DNA from 2 places in the Parasutterella secunda genome. Region 2 is predicted to be linked to the other one. Evidence: predicted binding sites of a transcription regulator. Region 2 holds the regulator's gene; the other holds the start of a gene.
The links. The regulator NrdR, encoded in region 2, represses ribonucleotide reductase genes. The targets are predictions, from matches to a motif close to CACNANATNTNGTG.
Positions count from the first base shown of each region.

Region 1: NW199_RS00910 (ribonucleoside triphosphate reductase) is a predicted target of NrdR. The motif match lies at 10,357-10,370, and genes of this name have one in related genera.

Region 1 covers NZ_JANRHP010000001.1:190,180-202,801, forward strand. Annotated here, with positions in the region: gene NW199_RS00865 (autotransporter outer membrane beta-barrel domain-containing protein) at 1-2,084, opposite strand, end outside; gene NW199_RS00870 (autotransporter outer membrane beta-barrel domain-containing protein) at 2,257-4,404, opposite strand; gene rplI (50S ribosomal protein L9) at 4,593-5,042, opposite strand; gene rpsR (30S ribosomal protein S18) at 5,063-5,335, opposite strand; gene NW199_RS00885 (primosomal replication protein N) at 5,338-5,631, opposite strand; gene rpsF (30S ribosomal protein S6) at 5,674-6,078, opposite strand; gene NW199_RS00895 (MBL fold metallo-hydrolase) at 6,295-7,104, shown strand; gene NW199_RS00900 (anaerobic ribonucleoside-triphosphate reductase activating protein) at 7,106-7,852, opposite strand; gene nrdD (anaerobic ribonucleoside-triphosphate reductase) at 7,932-8,105, opposite strand; gene NW199_RS00910 (ribonucleoside triphosphate reductase) at 8,123-10,147, opposite strand; gene NW199_RS00915 (hypothetical protein) at 10,606-10,788, shown strand; gene NW199_RS00920 (AMP-dependent synthetase/ligase) at 11,186-12,622, shown strand, end outside.
Region 2 covers NZ_JANRHP010000002.1:40,062-52,683, forward strand. Annotated here, with positions in the region: gene NW199_RS02055 (IS4 family transposase) at 1-468, opposite strand, end outside; gene NW199_RS02060 (autotransporter outer membrane beta-barrel domain-containing protein) at 1,074-3,062, shown strand; gene NW199_RS02065 (autotransporter outer membrane beta-barrel domain-containing protein) at 3,160-4,371, opposite strand; gene NW199_RS02070 (IS4 family transposase) at 4,579-5,790, shown strand; gene NW199_RS02075 (hypothetical protein) at 6,061-6,183, shown strand; gene nrdR (transcriptional regulator NrdR) at 6,596-7,039, shown strand; gene ribD (bifunctional diaminohydroxyphosphoribosylaminopyrimidine deaminase/5-amino-6-(5-phosphoribosylamino)uracil reductase RibD) at 7,046-8,143, shown strand; gene NW199_RS02090 (riboflavin synthase) at 8,148-8,765, shown strand; gene NW199_RS02095 (NADH:flavin oxidoreductase/NADH oxidase) at 8,784-9,854, shown strand; gene ribH (6,7-dimethyl-8-ribityllumazine synthase) at 9,975-10,454, shown strand; gene nusB (transcription antitermination factor NusB) at 10,458-10,958, shown strand; gene thiL (thiamine-phosphate kinase) at 10,963-11,964, shown strand; gene NW199_RS02115 (phosphatidylglycerophosphatase A family protein) at 12,002-12,475, shown strand; gene NW199_RS02120 (CinA family protein) at 12,477-12,622, shown strand, end outside.

The sequences.
Region 1 (12,622 bases), on a different contig from region 2:
CCGCCAAGCGATTCTGTCAGTGTTCTGGAAACATCAGCACCCTTGCTGTAACGGAACTTAGCATCCCCTTCCCAGTCATGCAAAACAGAGGCTTTTAAGAAGACGCCGCCTCGACCTTGACTATCTTTGTAGCCCATCTTCACACCGACTCGACCAACCAGGGAGTCAACGGAGTCATTTTCAACCTTAATACCTGTCGAAGTGTGGTAATCAGCATCAAAGACATGACCGTACCACATTTGAACTTGCGGCTCTAAATAAAGTTCTTCGGTTGCAAAATAACGCCAGCCCATTTCAGCTGAAAGCGAAGCGGCGTTGGTGTGGTAGTCGCCAGTGGATTTAATGTCATTGAAACGAATATCAAAGGCATTCTTCATCCGTCCGACTTTGCCGACTAAGTCAAGGTACACGCCGTTTTTGAAAAGCCAAGAACCGTAACCGCTGAACGTATAAAGATCGCTGTCTCCGTCACCATAGTCAAAGTTATTATCACCATCGGTGTACGAGAACGCACCTCCCAACCAGAAACCATCACGAACCTGACGGTCGTAACCGAATTGGAAAGCGGTATAGCGATTGATTACGTTTTGGTCACCGTATTCTGCTTTACCGTGATAGACTCGTGTCCAAAGACCGTTTGATTGAGCAGAACTATCTCTTAATTCACCGACACGGCGGTGCATATCATCGATTTCGTTACGCCAAATATGTAAACCCAAAGCTGCCATTTCGGCAATGCCGTGAACATTGGGGTTGTCAGTTTTACCTGTTATTTTGACATTTGTCGCAGTACAACCTGGACATCCATCAGCAACGACACCTGTAGCACCATCAGAAATATCGTCAGCCAACTGTTCCAATTGAACGCCTGGCAAGCAATTTAACTCATTTTCACGAATATTATCTTCAACCACTTTTATGTTGGTCTTGACAACATTGGCTAATTTAGTCAAATCAGCTTCTGCGTTACCAGTATTATTTTCAGCAGCGCCAATGACATGAATATTTTCTGCTTTTGTCTTTAGGTTACCCTCAACACCGGTCAAATAGACATGAGAATTGCTTGAAGAATCCGCCACATTAATAGTCATTGATTGAATATCGACAATAATGTCTTCCGGCCGCCAATCAGAATTATCTTCCGCTCTCCAACCACCAAAATCAACCAATGAATCAGCAGCCAAATTCATTGTTACATTTTCACCCTTAAGCGTAAGAGCCGGCATGGTTTGTTCTGAGTAGTTTACTTCTAGTTCTTCTTTATTATCAGCAAATACAGAAGCTTGAATTTTGGCCCCTTTCTCTAAAGTGATCTCTTTAAGTGTAACTTCAGGCTTATATTCTTTTGGATCTTGTGTTTTAGGGTTAACATATGTTTGCAAAGTTAACCGGCTATTTTCTCTAACCGTAACAGTTTCAATTGTCGCTTTGGAACTATCATTGAGCTGAATGTGTCCCTTATCTCCAATAGCTTCAACGTTTCTAAAATTAACATTATTGTCATTAAAAATTTCAACTCGGGCGTCTTGATTTCCAGTTTTATCTTGTAAAGTCACACTTTTTATTTCAAAAGTCTGCCCTTTTTTCCCGCCTGTTGACTTTCCAATTCTCAAACCCGTCCGACTACCATTCGATTCAATATAGAGCTCTCCGATGCTCTTCAAAACTGTGGGATCTTCAATCGTTAAACCAGTCTGATAATCCGCTTCACTATCTGTAAACTTGGCATCCAATATTTCCAAACGGTCAGTAGAAAAACCTCTTTCCAAAATAAAATTGTCACCGTAGGAGTTAGTATCGGCTCCTTTGAATACAACCTTATTGGCGGTTACATCACCGAATGTTAGACTATTGCCCTCTGTAAATATTACTAGCTCTTTAGTCTGAATCAATCCATCATTAGTGAATTTACCTCCAGTCACTTCAATCCGTTGGTTTTGGATTGTCGCACCTTCTTCCACGGTCAAACCATCTGCGGTATTAATGGGATCTTGATAAGGCGAGTCTTTGTCTGCAACTGTAAAAGCTAAAGTCGAACTAGAAATAACTGACAGTACCGCCATGGAAATAAGAGTCTTTTTCATATCATCCTCATCAAATAAATACGAGCTATTGCGTTGATTTTGCCCCCCCCCCAAACTTTCGTCTTGACGAATATCAATTGGATTAAAAAATCACCGATTTTTGATGGAAAACACTAAAAAAGGCCCGATTCCCCGAGAGGAACCGAGCCCTGAAGTTAGACTATTAAGTCAATTAGAAGACGTAGCGGGCACCCAAGTTCACACGCCACTTTTGATCGATATCGCCACCGAAGCCGGTGCCAACATCAACGAACGTGTTGACAGAATCCGTGACTTGGTACGAAGCTCCAAGAGACACTTCACCCCAGTTGTCATCCAATTCGTCATCAAACGTACGGACAGCGCCGTTGTATTCGTAATTACCTTCAACATCGCCCAAGAAGTCATGGTTATAAGAAGCCTTGACATAGGCAGAGCCACGGTTTTCAGCAAATTGCATACCAGCCATAACGCCCACACGACCAATCAAGCTGCTCATATCGTCAAACTTGACATCACGGCCGATGGAGCTCGTGTAATTTTCTGCACGCAAATGGCTATAAGTCAATTGAACTTGCGGTTCAATAAAGTAGTTTTGGATGTTCCAACGATGACCCGTTTCAATACCGAAGATAGCACCAGTCAACATGTAGTCAGCGCTTTCTTTGCCAGCACTCGTACGGAGGTCATAGTCAGCGTCAATACGACCGATCTTTAACATCGTATCCAAGAAGCATCCGGATTCATTGAAGTAGCTGCCGTAGAAACCAACCGTGTAGGTGTTGTTGTCAGAACTACCAGCGGTCAAATCCGTATCACCCTTCGTGTAATCGAAACTAAAACCAATCGTGACGTTATCGGCAATGCGCTTATCAACACCCAATTCAACCGTGTTGTAATCGTGTTGGATATCTTGGCCATCCAAACGACCATTGTTATAACGAGCCCAAACACCGGCGGCGTTAGGCGTCGTACGCAACGTACCCATACGGTCGCTCAAGTTCGTCAATTGAGAGCGCCACATCAAGGCATTAGTGATAGCCAAGTCTTGAGTCGAACGAATCATCTCGTTTACACGAACAACTCGTGTAACGATATTGCCCTTTTCATCTCTGGATAATTCAAGCTCGTCACCCATAATACCCTGAGCAACAGATAAATCATCTACAGATTCATTAGCAATAGAGATTCCCTCGAACAATTGGGAGGCGGTTGCAACACCAGATTGGAGTTGATCAGAAACAGCTCCTGTATAACCGACACTAATATTTTCTGCTCCTTCACCAGTAACTTCTTCAATGCTTAAAACCTTCTCTCCCTCATCAGCAACGTGATTAAGAACAAACTGAATATTGGAATCTTTATCGGTTGTAAATGTTCCTAAATCAAGGTTGTTATCTGTCCCTTCAATAGTAACCGAACTACCCTCTGAATTTAATGTCAGTTTTGAGGAACCAGAGTAATCACGGTCCTTGACGGTGTCAAGAGTAATTGTCTCACCAAGAACTTTATTAATATTCAAGGTAGAAGTCTGATTAAGTTTGACAACACCTTCAATATGAGAACCTTCCGTTAAATTAATTGTCACATTGGAAGGGGCATCATTTGCATGTCCTTCCCCATGATCAAAAACTGCAATAGCAGTACCACCATTTGCAATAATCGTACCGCTGTTATTAATCGTTACCCCACTAACACCATCGGTAACACGAATACCATAAAGCTCTGCGTCTTCAGCACCGTTAAGAATAATCGTCCCTTCATTAGTGGCCGTATGGGTTCCATTTCCCGCGCTGACATCCAAGGCCGCACCCACACCATCAACAACAATTGCACCTGTCTTACCATTGATAATGGTGTTGCTGCCTGAGCTACCAACACTCATACCCATGGCATTTTTTACATAGATGAGACCATTATTCGTGAGCTTACTGCCAACATTACCATAAGCAACTTTCACAGCCCACCAGTCCGTAGTATTGTCGACTGAAAGGTAAACATTTCCATTATTTGTAAAATTGCTAGCATTTGTCTGAAAAATTCCTAACTGAGCATTGGCGTCATTTCCTTTTGAAGCTGTCGCCCAAACGCTCGTTTTATCTGCTACCGTATAATTCGCTCCGCTGACAACATTTACAAATGCCTTGTCATTACCTTTCCCTGTGAAAGTAAAAGCCTTGTTTTCATCCAATTGGGTATCTTCGGAAATGTTCTCCCTAGTTGGATTCTCTGAAGCAACCAAGTCTGTAGGTTTATCAACCCATTGAACACTTGCGGCCAACGATGACGCAGAAATGGCTAACATGACTGACGTTGCTAAAATTGATCTGGTAAAACTCATAAAAAGAACTCCATGAAAACGCGTTTTCCCACAAAACGCATCATGCGAAGCCTACCCCCCCCCAAACTTTCGTCTTGACCAATGTCAATCAGGCATAAAAATTCACAATTTTGTTGCAAAAAGATTACAAAAAAGGCCCGATTCCCAAAAAGGAACCGAGCCTTCTGTGTCGATTACGATACTAAAACTTAAGCTTCAGCAACGACGCGGACGGTGATTTCGGCGGTGATGTCCGTCATCAAACCGATCACGATCGGGGTTTCACCCAAAGCCTTGATCGGGCCGTTGGGCAAACGAATTTGAGCCTTCTTAATATCGAAACCTTGAGCTTGAAGAGCGTCAGCGATGTCAGCGTTCGTGACAGAGCCGAAGAGGCGTCCGTCAACACCGGCCTTACTGGCCACTTCAACCACGTCACCGTTCAACTTGGCAGCGATCGCTTCAGCAGCGGCGATGCGTTCGGCCTGAGCCTTTTCAAGTTCTGCGCGACGTTGTTCGAATTCGGCAATAGCGGCTTGCGTAGCACGCTTAGCACGCTTGGTGGGGATCAAGTAGTTACGAGCGTAACCATCCTTAACCTTAACGATGTCACCCAATTCACCGAGGTGGGTAATCTTTTCAAGAAGAATAACTTGCATTTGATTAACTCCTCACTCGATTATTGATTGTCCGTGTACGGCAACAAAGCCAAGAAACGAGCGCGCTTGATGGCCGTGTCGAGTTGACGTTGATAGTGAGCCTTCGTGCCCGTCAAACGAGCCGGCATGATCTTGCCGTTTTCTTGGATGAAGTCACGGAGCGTTTCCACATCCTTGTAGTCGATCATTTCGACGTGTTCAGCCGTGAAGCGGCAGAACTTCTTGCGCTTAAAGAGCGCGTTTTGTTGGTTGCCACGGCGCGGCTTACCCTTGCCCTTTGCACCAAAAGCCATTTTTAAACTCCTTGTGAGTATTGCGTAATATGAACGATCATTTGTCGGGAACGCTGTGAGCGGGGAGCTAAAAAACCGGAGATCTCAAAAACCGATCCCAACGGTTCTTTATCGAGCGCCAAGGCGATATCGCCGCAGGCCTTGCCGGCAAAATCGAAAACCAATTTCCGATCACTTCCGGCCTCTTTAACCACACTCATGTGGTGAAACACCACTTCTAAAACCGCCAACCCCGCGGGTGTGTACCGCATCTGGGCTTTTTGTGTGAACTCGCCCGTTAATCTGATCGTGTTCACCGGCGTATCTCTTTATTGTTTCCGACAGGGATAAAAAATTAATTAAGCGGCGGCAGCTTCTTGAGCTTGAGCAGCTTGGGCTTGAGCCTGAGCAGCTTCGCTAGCGGCCTTCTTTTGTTCTTCTCGTTCGACGATCTTCATCATCGGAGAAGGAGCCGTTTCAGCCTTCTTCATCTTGATCGTTAAGTGACGCAACACGGCGTCGTTGAAGCGGAAGCCGTTTTCGATCTCAGCGAGCGTTTCATGCGTGCATTCAACGTTCATGAGAACATAGTGAGCCTTGACCAACTTTTGAATCGGATAGGCCAAGGGACGACGACCCCAGTCTTCCACACGATGCATCTTGCCGCCTTGTTCAGCGACGAGAGCTTTGTAGCGTTCGATCATAGCGGGAACTTGCTCGCTTTGATCCGGGTGCACAATAAAGCAAATTTCATAATGACGCATTGGAATTGTCTCCTTACGGGAAAAGCCACCCGGAGCGTCTATTTCCGGTGTGGCAAGGACAGAAAAAGCGTGATTGTAATCAACAATCATGGCTTTTGCAAGCCAAAAGAACACCTTTTTCGCTGACTTTTTAAAGAGTTAGCGAAATTTTTCTTCATAGATTGCCAAAGCGGCGCTATATTAGCACCAATAACACTGTTTTTGGGGATTTTGGTTATGCAAGTGACTGTTGTCGTTGAAAATTTTTGTACAAACCGCCTTTTAAGAGCTGAATGGGGCTATTCGCTTTATCTGGAAAGCGACAAAACTCGTCTTCTTCTGGACACCGGCTCCGAAGGTCACGCTTTCACGCACAACCTCAAAGCGCTTCAAATAAACCCTAAAGCCATCGAGCATATTGTCTTTTCTCATGCGCATTTTGATCACACGGGAGGCTTAGTGGACGCCATACTGCTCGCGCCCACCGCCAAGCGCTGGGGAGCGCGTTTCATGTCCATTCAACGTTGGGCCGATGCCGATCAAAAACGAAATGGCGGAGGCGGACCGCTTTTCCGTTCCATTTTGACTGATCCTATTGACGGATGGGCTCAAGTAACCGATGAAGTGATTGCGTTCACTGTTCCTCAAGATGAGCGCGACCGCCGCTTTGTGAATTCGAAAAATATGTGGGAAGAAGCAGAAAACGGCGAAATCATCCCGGATACTTTCGCCGATGACCTGTCGCTTTTGGTCAAAGGGAAAAACGGAACAAGTGTTGTACTGGGGTGCGCACACGCCGGATTACCCAACATTTTGCGGTATGCACAGAAAACTTTTGGGGTTAAGGAATTTGATACTGTTTTAGGAGGAACGCACCTGAGCGCCGCCAAAGATGAAGAACTTCCCATATGGATTGAAGCGTTAAAGGAATTCTCAGTAAAACATTGGCGCCCCAACCACTGCACGGGTTTTAAAGCGGCCGCAGCCATGGCCCGGGCTTTTGATGATGTGGATTGGGCCGGCTGCGGACGGTGTCTAACGTTGTGAGCTATTCCCGACGCAGCTCGAAATGAGTGAACATCGCCTTTAACGCATCCAGTGTTTCAGGTTCCGGATACTCGTGCCCAACGTTGTCAAAGGGAAGATCCAATTCCTTTGGCTTGCGATAAACCTGCAGTGCGAATGTCTCCACTCCCCGCTCTTTAAGTTCACGGGCAAGACTTAAAATCTTCGCATCGGGTAAATAGACCGGATGGGCTGTTGTCCGACACTCATAACTCACTTGAGCCGCCTGGATAATAGCCAAGGACTCCGAAACATTTTGAGCGGGATTGGACTTTTCCAGTCCCGTGATCCAACGGTATGCAACTTCTTCTGAGAGCGCCGCCTTTACATCAAGCCCCACCCAATCCACTAAGCCGATCACCTTTTTGACGTGTTCCGGATAGCAGCCCGAGGTATGCAGTCCGATCTTAAAGCCCATTTCTTTGACTCTGGACATGGCATCGGCCAAAGCGGGATCAAGCGTCGGCTCACCGCCCGAAAAAACCACCGCGTCTAAAAGACCCTGACGTCGTTTGAGTAAAGCGATCAATTCTTCCCAACTGCTATGCAGGTATTGAGGCGGAAATTCCCGTGGTTGCATGTGCGGATTGTGACAATAGCGGCAGCGCCAGGGGCAGCCTTGAATGAAGGCCACGGCTGAAAAATACCCCGGGTAGTCGATACTTGTGTAAGGGGTAATGGCTGCGATCTTTAAGTGTTCAGCACTCAAGCGTGAAGTTTCCTCAGGCATAAACGGCAATCCTTACAACAACACGAAGACAAAACGGCGCCGAAAAGAAAGTCTTCACGGCGCCTTTCAGATTTAGAGGTTATTTAGACAAACCACACTTACTTTCTACAAAGCACTTGCGTTCGTAAAATTCCCCCTTTTTACCGGTGTTAAAAGATGAAACCGGTCGATGGTAGCCCATCACACGGGTCCAAACTTCACAGGGTTGGCGTTCACTGTCTTTTAATTCGATTTTTTCGTCTTTTTTATCCATTTTCTTTCTCTCAATAATTAGCAATCAGCCTTTTGGCAAGCCGCCTGTGCCTTTTTGGCACGAATTAATTCAGCGTCGCAGATCGGACAGAAATCATGACGACCGGAGATATAGCCGTGTTTGGGGCAAATCGAGAAGGTCGGCGTCACCGTCAGATACGGCAGACGGAATCTCGAAAGGGCTCTGCGCACCAATTCTTTGCATGCCTTTGATGAGCTGATGGCATCGGCCATGTAAAGGTGAAGCACCGTGCCACCCGTGTACTTGCGCTGCAAGTCGTCTTGCATTTCAAGCGCCAAGAACGGATCATCGGTAAAGCCCACCGGCAGCTGAGAGCTATTGGTGTAGTAGGGATTGGATTCGGTACCGGCCTGAATAATATCCGGGAAACGCTTTCTATCTTCTTTGGCAAAACGGTATGTCGTGCCTTCGGCCGGTGTAGCTTCAAGGTTATACATGTGACCGGTTTCTTCCTGGAATTCAACCATACGGGCACGAACATGATCCAAAAGCTTTAAGGCAAAAGCATGACCCCAATCATCGGTGATGTCATTGGCGTCATTTGTGAAATTGCGGATGCATTCGTTAATACCATTGACACCGATCGTGGAGAAGTGGTTACGAAGCGTACCGAGGTAGCGTTTCGTGTACGGGAAAAGTCCCTGATCAATATGGCGTTGAATAACCTTGCGCTTGATCTCAAGACTCGTCTTGGCCAAATCCAAGAGGTGATCTAAGCGATCAAAAAGACCCTGTTCATTGCCCTTAAAGAGATAGCCTAAACGAGCGCAGTTGATGGTGACGACACCGAGCGAGCCCGTCTGTTCTGCGGAACCGAAAAGACCGTTGCCGCGCTTGAGAAGTTCACGCAGGTCCAACTGCAGACGGCAGCACATCGAACGGATCATATTGGGCTTTAATTCCGAATTAATGAAATTCTGGAAATAAGGCAAACCGTATTTGGCGGTCATTGCAAACAATCTGTCTGCGTTTTCGCTGTCCCAATCAAAGTCAGGCGTGATGTTATAGGTCGGAATTGGGAACGTGAAAACACGACCCTTGGCATCACCCTTGGTCATCACTTCAATGTAGGCGCGATTAATCATGTCCATTTCGCGCTTGCAGTCGCCATAGGTAAAGGGCATTTCTTCACCGCCGATAATCGGGTGCTGGTCCTTTAGATCTTCGGGGCACGTCCAGTCGAAAGTGAGATTGGTAAAGGGGGTCTGCGTACCCCAACGGGAAGGAACATTGAGGTTATAGATAAGCTCCTGGATGCTTTGAAGGACTTCCTCATAGGGCACGTTGTCTTTCTTGATAAAAGGTGCCAAATACGTATCAAATGAGGAGAACGCTTGAGCACCGGCCCATTCGTTTTGCATTGTGCCCAAGAAATTGACAATCTGACCCGTAGCCGATGAAAGATGTTTCGGGGCGCCCGCTTCAACTTTACCCGGTACCCCATTGAGCCCTTCCGTTAAAAGAGTACGCAATGACCAACCGGCGCAGTAGCCCGAGAGCATATCCAAGTCATGAATGTGGAAATCAGCTTCACGGTGAGCACGGCCGATTTCAGCCGGATAGATGTAGTTGAGCCAATAGTTGGCCACCACTTTACCGGAAACATTCAAGATCAAACCGCCCAAGGAGTAGCCCTGATTGGCGTTGGCGTTAACGCGCCAGTCAAGCTGCTGAAGGTACTCATTGATAGAAGATTCAACATTCACCCAACTCTGTCTGGCATCACGGGCCTTCTGACGTTGTTCACGATAGACAATATAGGCGCGAAGCGTTTTGAAAAAACCTTCCTCAAAAAGGGCGCGCTCCACAGCGTCCTGCACTTGCTCAATATGAGGCGTGACTAAATTGAGAGCAACCAGGCTCGGCAATACGCGCTCTTCGGTGATTCGGGCGGCACGAGACTCGTCAAATTCACCGGTCGCTTTTCCTGCTTTGGCGATGGCGGCAACAATCTTATTTGCATCAAAATCCTTGACGCTGCCATCACGCTTGATCAAGTGCGATAACTTCTTCTCAAACATCAGAGGTACTCCAAAAAACGAATATCGCTCCCAACAACTGAGCGATTGCATGATTAACTTTAAAGAAGTACTGTGATTTTTCTGCCTATTTATTAAGCACTTTTTAGGCACGCACTACATTTAGATAAGTGACTTATCCACAGTTTTGAAAAACGCTTGATTTACAGAACAATGGGATAAATTTTAAAAATATAGGGTTTTCCCTTGAATACAACATGTTGTGTTCGCGCAATAAAAACAAACAATGAATTGTTTAAAAATGGACAAACTTATTGTTTTAGCAAGGAAAATTAGGCAAAAAGGTTTGCCTGCACTCTTCGGACCTGTTAAGTTGCGCTTTAAATAACCAAAAGGGGATTTTGAAAATGAAAAAATAATTTTGACTGTCGCTGCCGCCGGTTTGCTATCCGCTTGTTCTTTGATGGGGCCGTCACATTCTGTTAAGGGAGAAGTTGTCGATGCCTCCCATGAACACCGTTACGATCGAAACAGCGGATTCTAAGATTTATTCATTCAGCACGATGGACTCAGACAAGACCGAACTTAATGGCTTACTCTTAGGTAAGAAAATCGAGGTGCAATTTTCCGGAAACTATCAAGACGGAATGCCTGCTAAGAAATTGAGCGATATCGCAAAGTAGTCCTTGATTTCCAAAAATGAAATGGGTTACCGAAATTCGTTGCCCGACTTCGATAACCCATCCATTGCTAAGCATGGTAAGAGAGTGATTCATTGCTGACCAGGCCTTGAATTCGCTCTTACAATTGAGGAGCTTACATGCTTGGAAAATCTGTTCTTAATTCTATCTTAAAAAGGCGCCATTGCAATAACATCTTATTGTTTTTCTTATAAAATTTTCGGATTTTTTAGGGTTTTTCACCTAATTTTCAATACTGATTTAATCGTTTTTTCCGCTTTTACAGGAATCACTAACCATTCCTTGAGAGTAATCCGTTCGGATGATTCTCTTAACATTAAGGGCAAATACCAGTATTCTTAGCGAGTTATTGTCATTGATATCTGCTATAGCAAGCGCCATGGAAACCACACAATCTCGCTATGAAGATTTTCTGAAGATCCGTGTTTTACCCGAAGTGCTCACTCATCATTTGGGTCGTCACGATGATCTGCCTGCTCTCACCCAGTACGTTGCCACCGAAAAGTCTTGGAAAACGCTGACATACCGGGAGCTTTATGAAAGAGTCCAACGCTGGCGAAAAGCTTTTTGCAAATTCAATTTGGAAAAAGGGTCACGGGTGGCCATGCTTTTACCCAATTGCATCGATGCCATTTGCTTTGACCAAGCTGCACTTGCCTGCGGTTTAGTCCCCGTTCCCCTTCACGCTGTTGACACCCCGGGGTCAAGCGCCTTCATTCTCAATGACAGCGAAGCCAGAGTATTGGTTACAGCCAAGTACCTCAAGTGGAAGGGCATCCGTCAAGCCGATACCCTGGCAAACTTAAAAGCCGTCATCATTACGGATGACTCAATTCCCGAAGATGACCGTGTCAATAACGCCGGCATTAACGTCTGCACGCTGGCCGAGTGGTTAGAAGCCAGTGAAAATGTCACGATCACCGATATTGACATTGATCCCCAGGACTTAGCCGCCCTTGTCTACACCTCAGGCACAACCGGCCGTCCCAAGGGCGTCATGCTCACTCATGAAAATATCCTGGAAAACGCCAAAGGCGTTATGGGCAATATCCGCCCGAATCCGGACGATAAGTGGTTTTCGTTCCTGCCTCTGTCGCACACTTTTGAACGTACGACCACCTATTACCTAGCCATGGGAATGGGCAATCAGATCTACTTTAACCGCAACATTCTTCAGATCATTGACGATTTGCACTATGTTCGACCGACGATCCTCATGTCTGTCCCGCGTATCTACGAACGCGTGTACGCTAAATTAAATGACAAACTCGCAAAAAAAGGTGCACTGACGCGATACGTTTTTAATTGGGCTGTTGAAGTCGGCTGGCGTCGTTTTTGTAAAGAAAACGGTTTGCCTGTTGAACATACCTGGCGCGAATGTCTTGACGGCTTAATGGCAGACTGGTTGGATGAAAAGGTCGGCACCTCGCTTCGTGAAGTCTTTGGCGGGATCAAGCCTCACGCGTTTATTTCGGGTGGCGCCGCCTTAAATCAAACCGTGGCTCGAACCTTTATCGGTTTGGGCATCCAGATCTTCCAAGGTTACGGCATGACAGAGACCAGTCCGATTCTGGCCGTCAATAAAGAACACCAAAACGACCCCTCCACGGTCGGTATGCCGTTGCCGAATATGCAACTTAGACTCGGCGACAATGATGAGCTGCAGGTGAAAGGCCCATGCGTGATGAAGGGCTATTGGAATCGACCCGATGCTACGGCAGACATTTTCACGGAAGACGGTTGGCTTAAAACCGGAGACCAAGCTGACATTCTTCCTTCAGGTCATGTCCGCATCAAAGGCCGTATTAAAGAAATC
Region 2 (12,622 bases):
AATGACAGCTTTGGCTTCTTTAACATCGGCCCTTTTTCCATGAGTCATGTTCATAACAACCGGCAGTTGGATGTCCTCATCCAGAACCGTGTGTAACTTAAAGCCACCTTTGGCTCGATGGTAATGCGCCCACTTAAACCGAGTTAAGCAGACCGAAATCGTTGTGGAATCCAACGCATAGACCGGACGCAAATAGTCTTGATCGAGATGACCGTTAAAGAGGTTTCTATAAGTTTGCAACAAGCGAAAATACAGTTTCTGAGCGCTCTCATAGCCGCGGTGTTCGTTGGCATAAGCCAGAGTAGTTCGCCCCATGGCTTTGGCTGATAAGTGTTGAAGTTTGCCGACGGCTGAAATCAATCCGTCTTCAATTTCTCTTAGTGAATCACAGCCGGCTAAGTGGCAGAACAGTAAAGAAACGAGCTGATCCCATAATGAAAATTTGCGGGCATTACATTTGGGACTGATCCGTTTATCTTCCTAAAGTATCCAGTCCCGGGGAAGATACTTTAATAGCTGAGCAAAAAAGCTGATCGGTGCATTTTGGTTGGCAGATTCGTTACAATAAGCGTTCATATCGGTTTTTTTGATTTTTGGTCTGGAAACTTAAAATCTACAAAGAAAACCGCCATTTTTCTGTCCGTTATTTCCCTACCGGAGACGAACAGAGTTTGACTGCATTTTTAAAGTTTGATTTGGACACTACTGATAAATCATATTTATTAATTTATTCGTTAGGAACTCAAATGAGACAGCTGCCCCCCCCCGCACACAACTCTCAAATTAAAATCAATAAAATAGTCTTATATCGAGCTATCAGTTGCGTAATGCTGACCTTTTCGCATGGATATGCTTATGGAGACTCATTTATCAATATCGATACTGATGAGTTATATTCGTTCCGCACAAACCCCATTATCAACAACTCTGCAAATTTAGACTATATTAACGTCAATATAAGAAATGCATTAGTTGAACAGAATTCATTTGCGTTCGATATTAGCAATGCGAATAATCCAAACCAAGTGATCGTTACTGGCAACACCAATATTCATGTATCAGCAAATACTCTAGTGTCTGGCTGGGACCAAGGCAATTACATTCTTTACTCACGCAATGAGGGAAATTTAATCCACCTTCAAGGCAATGTAGACCTGGTTTTAGCACATGGGCCAAATATAGAGATAGAAGAAATCGGAGGAAATGCACTTTATGCTCGTAACGATGGGGAAATAATCCTTGGTACCAAAGGTAAAGATACTACGACCCGCCTTTGGGCGATTTCTTCTAAGCCTGATCTAATTTCCGCCAAAGACGGTGGTATTGTAACGGTTCACTCAACACGCAACCAGTTAGTTGGTTCCATCGATTTCCTAGGTTCACAATCAAGTAGTAATAATGCTTCGGCAGTGACGATTACCTTCAGCGGTGATGAATCTTATTGGTTCGGTGATGAGCTATCTTGGCAAAATGCTGATGTTACTCTAAACGGTCAAACGATTTCTTATCAAGATCTGCCCCAGAACAAAGATCAATTAAACCTCACCTTTGAAGACGGCGCTCAATGGATCTATTTCGGTTTTGATGCCGACCGCACAACGGATAGCTATTTTGCCAATACAATTGTCAAACGCATTTCGTCAATCACCCTACAAAACGGTGGAGTCATCAACCTTTTTGATGCACATGTCGATTGGCTTTTAGATCAAACCGGCCTGACCGATTTAATCAGCGGACAAGCCGAACATTACAATGTTGAACACAATTACGTTCGAATCGGTGACCTTAAGGGTTCAGGTGGCATTTTCCGTCTTGACCTTGATGCAGAAAATGTCGCTAATAGTGACATGATTTTTATCGAAGGCTCATCAAAGCCTGGCATGCACTATATTGAACCCTACAATTTAGAAAAACTCACAGACATTACCCCTGATAACACGTTGCGTTTTGCCACCGTTAAAACAGACTCCGGCGTAACTTTCGCAGATAAGCAAAACTTTTATGGTGAGTCGCTTTACGATTATGAGCTTGAGATTGCATCAGAAACTTATGATCCTGCCGATCCAAACAATGCGCAATATGAAGATCGTGTCGTTGATGACGGCGAAAACGCTCTTGCCTTTGATAATACCTACACCAACTGGATCATTACCCGCATTATTCGTTCCTCTTCCGCCGCCAGTTTAGCGATGACAGGCATCGGCTACGCAGCCTACGATACCATCACACAAATGGATAGTTACCATGATCGAGTTGACGGTCAAAGTCGTGCCAACAACGGACTTTGGGTTCGATACCGTTATGGCCACGGTGGCATCGACAATCAATACCGCCGAGACTATGACACACTTACGATTGGGGCACAATTGCTGCATAACAACGATCAATCCGCTGGCATTGCTGTTTCTTTGAATAACTCCGATGTTAACTTAGTTGATGTGACAGGTACGGGGGAATCCGACGGATATGAAGTAATGCTGTACAACACGTGGTTGCTCGGTTCTCATTACATAGACGTTGTCGGACGTATCGGACAATTAGATACGGAATTTAATGCCGTTAATCAAATCGGTACATTGTCGACAAGCGGTGACTTTGAGCAAAACTATTTTGCCCTATCCGGTGAGTATGGCTACCGCTATACCGATGACCAAAACGTTTTCTTAGAGCCACAATTACAGCTTCAATACACGCATATCAAATCTGAAAGCTACAAAACCAACCGAGACCTTTGGGCAGACATCGATTCTGCCAACGTGCTAACGGCTCGCGCCGGTGTTCGTGCCGGCAAAGAATGGAGCACCGCTAAGACTGCCGGTGAGGTATATCTGGCGACAAACGTTTTCTATCAATTCACAGACGGTCAAGACGCCAACTACACCGATGGCACAAACACGACTGATGTCACGTGGGGAGATCGGCACGCTTGGTTAAATATCGGCTTAACAGCCAATATGCAAATCCAAGATCACGTCAATCTTCAAGTACAAGTCTCAAAAGACTTTGCGGGTGACGTGAAGAATACTTGGTATGCTCAAGCTCGTTTGGGTTATCTGTTCTAATCTTTAAAATACTCGGGCAAGTCATTTGACCTGCCCGAACTTGTGTTTAAGACATCCGTCTCATGAATTTGAGCGGAAGTTTTTGCTTACATTTAATTTAGAACATGTAACGTGCACCGAGGTTCACACGCCAATCCTGGTCAATGTCTCCACCGAAGGTGCAACCAAGGTCAACAAAAGTGTTGACACTATCATTGACCCGGTAGTTCATACCCAAAGAGGCTTCGCCCCAGTTATCATCAAGTTCGTCCTTAAACGTACGAGTAACTCCGTCTGTAGTGAAGTCGTCTTCTACATCACCCAAGAAGTCATGATTGTATGATACCTTAGCGTAGGCAGAGCCCTTATCTTGAGCAAACGTTAACCCGCTCATCACACCAACTCGCGCAATCAAGCTTTCCATCGTGTCAAAGCTTACTTCACGCAAGTTAGTACGATAACTGTCGGAGGCCAAGTTACTGTAAGTCAATTGCAGTTGTGGCTCAATGAACCAATTATTCACTGTCCAGCGATGACCGGTTTCAATACCGAAGATCACACCGGTTAATGTGTAATCACCCTCTTCTGCGAAACCATTATTCAGTTTGTAATCGGCATCAACGCTACCGATCTTAAACATTGCATCCAAGAAGCAACCGTTATCGTTAAAATAGCTACCATAGAAACCCACACTGTAGTTATCGCTATCGGCACTACCGGCCGCGAGATCACTTTCGCCTTGCGTGTAGTCAAAGCTCATGCCGATCAAGAAATTCTTGCCAACACTTATATCAGCACCGATTTCAATCGTATTGTAATCGTGCGTGAAATCATCACCGTCGAAACTGCCGCCCGTATAGCGAGCCCAAACGCCAGCTGTTTCGGGCAATGTGCGCAAAGTACCCATGCGGTCGGACAAGGATGTTAATTCGGAGCGCCACATGTAGGCATTCGCCATAGCTAAATCATGAGCAGATGTCAACAAAGAGTTCGTAGAGGTCGTTGTTTTAACAACACTTCCGTCAGCATTTTGAGTATAAACGGCACCGTCTCCATAAATACCTTCATCAACGCTGACTTGTTCAAGCGTTTGATCACCCAGGTTTACGCCACTGAACAAATCAACTTCATCAGCTCCACCAGCCAACTCATCACTAACGTTGCCCGTGTAACCGACGTTGACATCGCCATCGCCCGTCACCGCAGTGACATCGAGTACTTTTTCTTGCTCAGTACCCATGCGACTAAGTTTGAAGCTCGCTTTAGAATTTGCATCAGTACTTAAAGAAGCTACCTTAAGACTATTTTCTGTACCCAATTCAAATTGCACAGTGCTATCAATTAAATTAATTGCTCCAGCACCATCGGCTAAATCTATCCTGTCAACGTTATTACTAAAATTTAACAGTAGTGTCCAAATCGGCCTTTAAAAGTACAGTCAAGATCTGTTCGCCTACAGTAGGGAAATAACGGACAGAAAAATGGCGGTTTTCTTTGTAGATTTTTAGTTACCACACAAAAAACCTAAGAAACCGCCATGGATATTCATTTTAACGAATCTGCCAACCAAAATGCTCCCATCAGCTTCTTCGCTCAAATCCTGAAGTATTTACCCCAAGATTGGATTCTTGAAGAAGATAAACGCCTCAGTCCCAGGTGTAACGCACGTAAATTTACTCTGTGGGATCAAATCGTTTCCTTATTGTTCTGCCATCTGGCTGGTTGTGATTCGCTCAGAGAGATTGAAGATGGACTCATTTCTGCTGTCGGCAAGCTTCAACATCTCTCAGCCAAAGCCATGGGCCGTACAACTTTGGCCTACGCCAATGAACATCGTCCCTATGAAATGACCAAGCGACTGTATTTTCGTTTGCTGCAAACTTACGGCAACCTATTTAGAGGGCATTTAGATCAAGACTTCAAACGACCGGTCTATGCATTGGATTCCACGACTATTTCTGTGTGTTTATCTCGATTTCAATGGGCTTATTATCGCCGCGCCAAGGGCGGTTTCAGGTTGCACACCGTGTTGGATGAAGATATTCAACTGCCGGTTGTCATGGACATGACCCATGGGAAAAGAGCCGATGTTAAGGCGGCTAAAGGGGCGATTGAAGCTATTGGTGCAAAAGAAATCACCGTAGTCATGGATCGAGGCTACAACGACTACGCCCTATTTATGTGGCTGACCCAACGTGGAACCAAGTTTGTTACCCGCATTAAAGACAATGCCAAGACGACGAAACTAAAGGACGATGTCATTGAAGAAACCCAATCATATGGGGATTATGGCTTTCGTTTTACCCAAGAGCAGGCCAAAAAAGTTTGTGGAGACACGCGATTCCGACTGGTGCAATGGTACGATTCGGACAATGATCGATGGTTTGAATTTTTGAGTAATGATTTTGACTTGAAGGTCGAGCAGATTGCGGATTTGTATCGTAAGCGCTGGCAGATTGAGCTGTTTTTCAAAAAACTCAAACAGAACTTAAAGATAAAGAGTTTCATTGGAACCACGGAAAACGCCGTGATGAACCAGATCTGGACAGCAGCCGTGGCGACGTTATTAATTGAGATATTACGACGCATCGCCCGTTATCACTGGAGTTTCTCCAGATTACTGAAGTTTGTCAGATTAAATCTGTTAACTCATAAAAAACTGGATGTATGGATAGATCGCCCGGATTTCAGAATCCCAAAGCAAGCCCCTCCAAAAAACATACCGCAAATGGAGCTTGTTTTTAATTAGAAAACGCAGGTAGGGCCTACTTTTGAGGCAACATTTTGGCAGCCCTGTATTTATTGGAAACAGGGCCATTAAAACAGGCTATGCACATTTTTGATTTGGCCAGCAGTGAATTTTGGTGAAAGGTCACAGCTGAAGACAACCCATTGATTTGCTGGTTCAAAATGACTACCCACCTCCAAGTCGATCAGTTGCTTGTGGGATGCTGCCAGCTAGCCATAGCCAACAGGCGCCAATGATACGATCTAATTTGGCGTCGGTTACCAATATCCGTTGAGCAAGCGTACAAATGTTTATACGGCTGCTGGTTATACCAAGGTTAGCGGTGAGAGCGAAGACCGTGATGTCGAAGCTAAGGCGACAGAAGTCGTTGCCGGTATCGTTCACAACTTCTAATCTGAGAAGTCTTCTAATCTAAGTTAACGCTGGTTTTCTACTACCTTCCGGCCGACTTGATTGAAGTGGGGGTGATCTCAAAGACGTTTGGGATTGCCCCTTTTTAGTATTTGAGCAGTGCTGATTTTAAATGCGAGATTTTGTAAGCCGATCGCTGGTTTCTCATGCAGTGTGCTTGTGAAATTGATTTTAGTTATTTACATAACCCCTCAAGATTTAGTTATTTAAAAAATTCTCTCTCAATTGTATTTCGTTTGAAATATCTTCGATAAAAACACAAATTCTCCATATTAATCGAAAAAATCTCCACAGATAGTGTGGCAACGAGTACAATCAAACCTAAATGCTTTAATACCATATATTGTGGTTAAAAAGTTTTTATCGTTAGTGGTCATACAAAGGAGATGGGGGTATGCATTGTCCTTTTTGTAAACATGAGCAAACCCAAGTGATTGACTCTCGCACAAGTGAGGATGGTACGACTATTCGTAGACGTCGTCGTTGCTTAAAGTGTGAAAAACGCTTTACCACCTATGAAAGAGTGGAACTTTCGATGCCTTCCATTATTAAGCGTGGAGGCGGACGTTGCGAGTATGACCAAAAGAAGCTTCGTGCTTCAATGATGCTCGCGTTACGTAAGCGTCCGGTATCGCGCGAGCGGGTGGATGAAGCAATTAACCGTATTGAGCAAAAGATGCTTGCACTAGGAGAACGGGAAGTCCGAAGCGATCGCTTGGGCGAATTGGTGATGGAAGAGCTGCGCGGTCTTGATAAAGTCGCCTATGTTCGCTTTGCCAGCGTTTATCGCAATTTTGAAGACGTTCAAAAATTTGCTGATATGGCTCGAGAGGTCTAGTCAGAGATGTTCTCTTCAGATCGAGACTATATGCGAGAGGCTTTAACGCTTGCCGCTAAGGCCCGTCCGATTAGTCCGCCTAATCCTTCCGTAGGTTGCGTCATTGTTCGAGAGGGCTCTGTTTTAGGCGAGGGCTTCACTCAAAAGGTGGGCTCTGATCACGCAGAGATTCAAGCGATTAAAGATGCAGCGGCAAAAGGGCATGATGTAAAGGGAGCGACTGTTTACGTGACGTTGGAGCCTTGCTCTCATTATGGGAGAACCCCTCCTTGTGCACTAAGGTTAATTAAAGAACAAGTGGCTCGAGTCGTTGTCGCGTGTTTGGATCCCAATCCGCTTGTGGCCGGCCGTGGTGTTGAAATGCTTCGGCAAGCCGGAATCACCGTGGATGTCGGATTGCTGCAAAAAGAGGCCTGGCAGATGAACGCAGGCTTTATGACACGAATGACAGAAAATCGCCCTTGGGTGCGCGCGAAAGTCGCGATGAGCCTAGATGGATTTACGGCTCTGACAAATGGAGAAAGTCAGTGGATCACAGGACCTGAAGCCAGGGAAGACGGCAGGCGCTACCGGTGTGAGGCCGGGGCAATTCTCACGGGTGTTGGAACGGTATTGGCTGATAATCCGTCGTTGACGGCTAGAGTGGATGGAAAGCTTCAATCAAGGCAACCATTGAAGGTTCTCGTCGATTCTCATTTGAGAGTTAATCCTGAAAATCATTTTTTTGATGAAGGACAGACACTTGTTGTTTGTGCCAAGGAAGATCTCGAAAAATCCCAGCGATTAAGAGAAAAAGGCGCAAAAATTCTGAGTCTTTCGGGCGAAAACGGTCGAGTTGATCTGCAAGCGCTTTTGAAGGAACTGGCACGACGTGAAGTCAATGAGGTGCATGTCGAAGCGGGAGCAACTTTAACCGGTGAAATGGTCCGATTAGGTTTAGTCGATGAGCTCTTATGCTACATTGCGCCGAAAATATTAGGACAGGGCAGAAGTGCTTTCGATCTTCCGCCCCTTCAATCGTTGTCTGATTGTGAAACATGGACAACGGTTCAGACGAGCCAAGTGGGCGAAGATGTTCGAATAATCTTACGAAAAAGGAAATAAAACGATGTTTACTGGCATTATTGAAGCAATTGGCAAGGTCCGCGAACCTGAAAAATTAGGTGACGGTGTTCGCCTGACGATTGACACACCGGCAGGCTGGCTTAAGGGGACCGAGATTGGCGAATCGATTGCGGTTAATGGCGCTTGCATGACCGTTGTTAATATTGAAGGAGATACATTTCAAATTGAGGTCTCCGCAGAAAGTTTGTCAAAAACATGTGGATTAGATACCTGGGGCGAAGTCAATTTGGAAAAAGCGCTCCGTGTTGGTGATCGATTGGACGGTCATATTGTTTCCGGTCATGTGGACGGTGTGGGCCAGGTGGAAGTGATGGAACCCAAGGCCGAAAGTTGGCATTTAGTGGTTCGTGCCCCCATGAAATTGTCTGCCTATTTGGCCTATAAGGGATCGGTGACAGTCAATGGAGTTTCTTTGACAATTAATGATGTTGAAGATACGCCGGTGGGCACTCGTATCTCCATTAATTTGATTCCGCACACCGTGGAAGTTACCACGTTAAAGCACTTAAAACCTCAGTCTTGGGTCAACCTTGAGATCGATACGATTGCTCGCTACGTGGAACGAATGATGAGCCTTAAAAACGATGATGGGCTCTTTTGATACAAAAGGAATCCAATCATGAAAACGCAGTTGTTTTCTCCTTACACAATTGGTCAGATGCAACTTCGCAATCGCATCAGTGTGCCGCCGATGTGTCAGTATCAAGCCATTGATGGAAAGGCTACAACTTGGCATAAAGTTCACTATGGCAAATTGGCTGGATCCGGTGCGGGACTTGTTTGTATAGAAGCCACGGCCGTGACGCCGGATGGTCGTATAACCGGTTCAGATTTGGGACTTTGGTCAGATGAGTTGGCGGGTTATTTTGCAGAAATCGTTCAGACAATGAAAGCGATAGATCCGACAACGAAAGTTGCTGTGCAAATTAGTCACGCGGGACGTAAAGCTTCTGAACGTGCTCCTTGGTTAGGCGGCCATCTCTTAGCGGAAGAAGGCGGATGGGAGCCAGTTGCTCCGTCTGCGGTGAGCGCCGGGGGTGATGCGCCGACTCCGAGGGAAATGCTTCCGGGTGGCATAGAAGCCACTATTCAGGCTTTTGCGAACGCCGCCGAACGTGCTCAGCGCGCAGGAGTTGATGCCATTGAAATTCACATGGCTCACGGCTACCTTTTGCACCAATTCCTCTCACCGATTTCGAATCTTCGCACCGATGAGTGGGGTGGAAGTTTTGAAAATCGTACCCGTTTGCCGTTGGCTGTTTTTGATGCGATGAAAAAGGCGGCCCCCAATGTCGAAATCGGGGTAAGAGTTTCCGCTACAGATTGGATTGAGGGCGGCTGGAATCTGAAAGAAACCCTCGAGCTTGTCGAAAGCCTTAAAGAAAGGGGCTGCGCGTTTGTTGATGTCTCAACAGGGGGCTTGCACAGCAGTCAAAAGATCAACGTTTCCTATGGCTATCAATTACCGTTTGCTCGTGCTGTTCGATTGCAAACCGGGATTCCGACAATTGCTTGCGGCTTAATTAAAGACGCGCGTCAAGCCGAAAGCGTACTCGTGGAAGGAACGGCGGATTTAGTCGACGTTGGTCGGCAAATGTTGCTTAATCCCCATTGGGGTTGGCAGGCTGCGCTGGAGTTGGGAGAAAAAGTGGATTTCCCACCCTCTTACGTTCGGGGAATGCACCGTTAAAAAATCTCTAGCGAATTGATTTTTCGTTAATTTTTGTACCGTTTAGGCGTGTTGTCCGCGCCCAAACACGGTACAATATGCCAATTTACATAAAGAACAGAATTTCTTCGGAGAAACACAATGTCCATGGACATTATTGAGAATTCCTTAGACGGACGCGGTTTGAAAATCGGCATTGTTCAATCTCGATTCAATGGGTATGCCGGCGAAGGCCTGTTAAAGGCTTGTTTGGCAGAATTAGATCGATTGGGTGTGGTTGAGGAAGACATCACGCTCATGCGCGTGCCGGGCGCTCTTGAAATTCCGTTTGCCCTTCAACAATTGGCCGCAACGGAAGAGTATGACGCTTTAATTGCGATCGGTGCCGTGATTCGCGGTGAAACATACCATTTTGAAATTGTTTCCAATGAATCGGCCTCCGGCATCATGCAGGTTGGTTTGGATTTTGATATCCCGATTGCAAACGCCGTGCTTACCACTGAAAACGATGAGCAAGCTCAAGCCCGCTTGCAACAAAAGGGCACGGATGCCGCGCAGGTTGCCGTTGAGATGGCCAATCTTCGTAAAGAATTTGAGTACGACATGGAAGATGGGGAGTAATCAATGACAGACGTTAAACCCCATCGCCCAAGCCGCGGTGCGCGTTCGCTTTCCAGAGAGTTCGCTCTTTTAGGCGTATACGAATGGTTGGTAAGCGGTGCGGATGCCGTGACAATTGAACGTACGCTTTTGAGCGTTTTAAGTGACGACGGTGAACCCATTGCCGGAGCGGCTATTGATGCAGCCGATTTTGAGCGCTGCGACAAGAAGCACTTCTCGGAGTTGTTGGCCGGTGTCATTGAACACGCAGAAGATTTGCAAGCGATTTTCTCCAAGCACGTTGATCGCGACATTTCACGCTTGTCCCTGGTCGAACGCTCGGTTCTTTTGTTGGGTACCTACGAGTTGAAATTTCATATTGAGATTCCGTACCGTGTGGTGATTAATGAAGCTGTGGAATTGGCTAAGCTTTTTGGCGGTTCCGATGGCTTCCGCTATGTCAACGGTGTGTTGGATAAAGTAGCCGCTGATGTGCGTGCGACTGAGGTGGGTGCGAAAAAGTAATTTTATGGGCCCATGCCTTAGTGAAACAGAGCTCATTTCTCGTTTCTTCAATTTCAACATCCCCGGTCAATGGCCTACCCAAGGGATCGGGGATGATTGCGCGATCATTCAAGTAGGAAACAGGCGTTTAGCGGTAACGACAGATACGGTTGCCTCGGGAACGCATTTTTTGCCCAATGCCGATCCCTACACGGTTGGCAAAAAATCTTTAGCTGTCAATCTTTCCGATTTGGCTGCCGCAGGGGCTGATCCTCGTTGTTTTTTCTTGGCGTTGTCGTTGCCTAAAAGTGATTCGTCGTGGCTTGAAGCCTTTAGCCGTGGTCTTTACGAATGTGCAAAGGAATTTGCTTGTCCTCTTATCGGAGGAGATACGACAAAGACTGCAAAAATTGGTCATTCTCAAGCGCCATTCAGTATCACGATCACGGCGATCGGAGAGGTTGAGCGGGGACTTACCCGCCAGGGGGCACAGATTGGTGACGACATTTGGGTAAGTGGAACGGTAGGGGATGCTTATTTAGCTTTGATGCTAAGAACGGGGCAGTGGACAGGAACTTGTGACAGCTATTTGGCTGCGGCGATGGATACGCCTGTGCCCAGAGTGGCGTTGGGGCAATTTTTGAGTCATTTTGCAACGGCTTGCGCCGATATCTCCGATGGCTTTTTAAAAGATCTTGGCAACATTCTTGTACGATCGAATGTTGGTGCTGAGGTTTATGTCGATCGTCTAGCAGTTAGTCCGCAATTAGCCCGGCGAACACAAGAAGAGCGCCGACAGGCTCAGTTGGCAGGGGGCGATGATTATGAATTGGTCTGGACCGCTCCGGAAAGCGCCAGACAACGCATCATTGATTACGCACAAAAATGTCAGGAAAATGGACAGCCGCTACTACTGACCAGAGTAGGAAAGGTTGTTTCAAGCGGTTTGAAACTTTTAAATAATGATGGTGGCGAAATTCAAAATACTTTCTATGGATTTGATCATTTCGCTCAGGAAAATGTTTGAAAAATATAGCAGTAACAATCCGGTCAATAGGATCCGAATGACTTGTGCCTTTGCATTCAGTCACCCGGCGCACATCATTGCTTCATTTTTTGCCAGTGGAGTGATTCGTCCGGCCCCAGGCACTTGGGGAACATTGGCCGGTTGGATTGTGTTCGTTTTGTTAGATCCTTGGATTCCATATACGGCTTGGTTTTTTATTGTAGCCGCGACCTTTTTTATTGGAGCTTGGGCTTGTCAGAAGACCTCAGAGGACCTGGGGGTTCAGGATCACGGTTCCATTGTGATTGATGAGGTCTTTGCTATTTGGTTGCTTTTGGCGCTGATGCCGCCGACTCTTTTGTGGCAGATCGCCGCATTTGTGGCTTTCCGTTTCTTTGACATTGTCAAGTTGCCGCCCGCGGATTACTTCGATAAAAAAATGAAGAATGGTTTTGGCATTATGCTCGATGATGCCATCGCGGCTGTTTACGCTTGGCTGATTTTATTTGCCGTGCAGTGGGTGTTGTACTGATATGGAACTTTTTGTTGAATTGTCTGAGCGAGTAGGTCGGTGCGCGTCGGCGCACAAAGCAGTGCTGGCCACGGCGGAGTCCTGTACGGCCGGAGGCATCGCTTGTGCAATCACTCAAATTGCAGGATCAAGTGAATGGTTTGATCG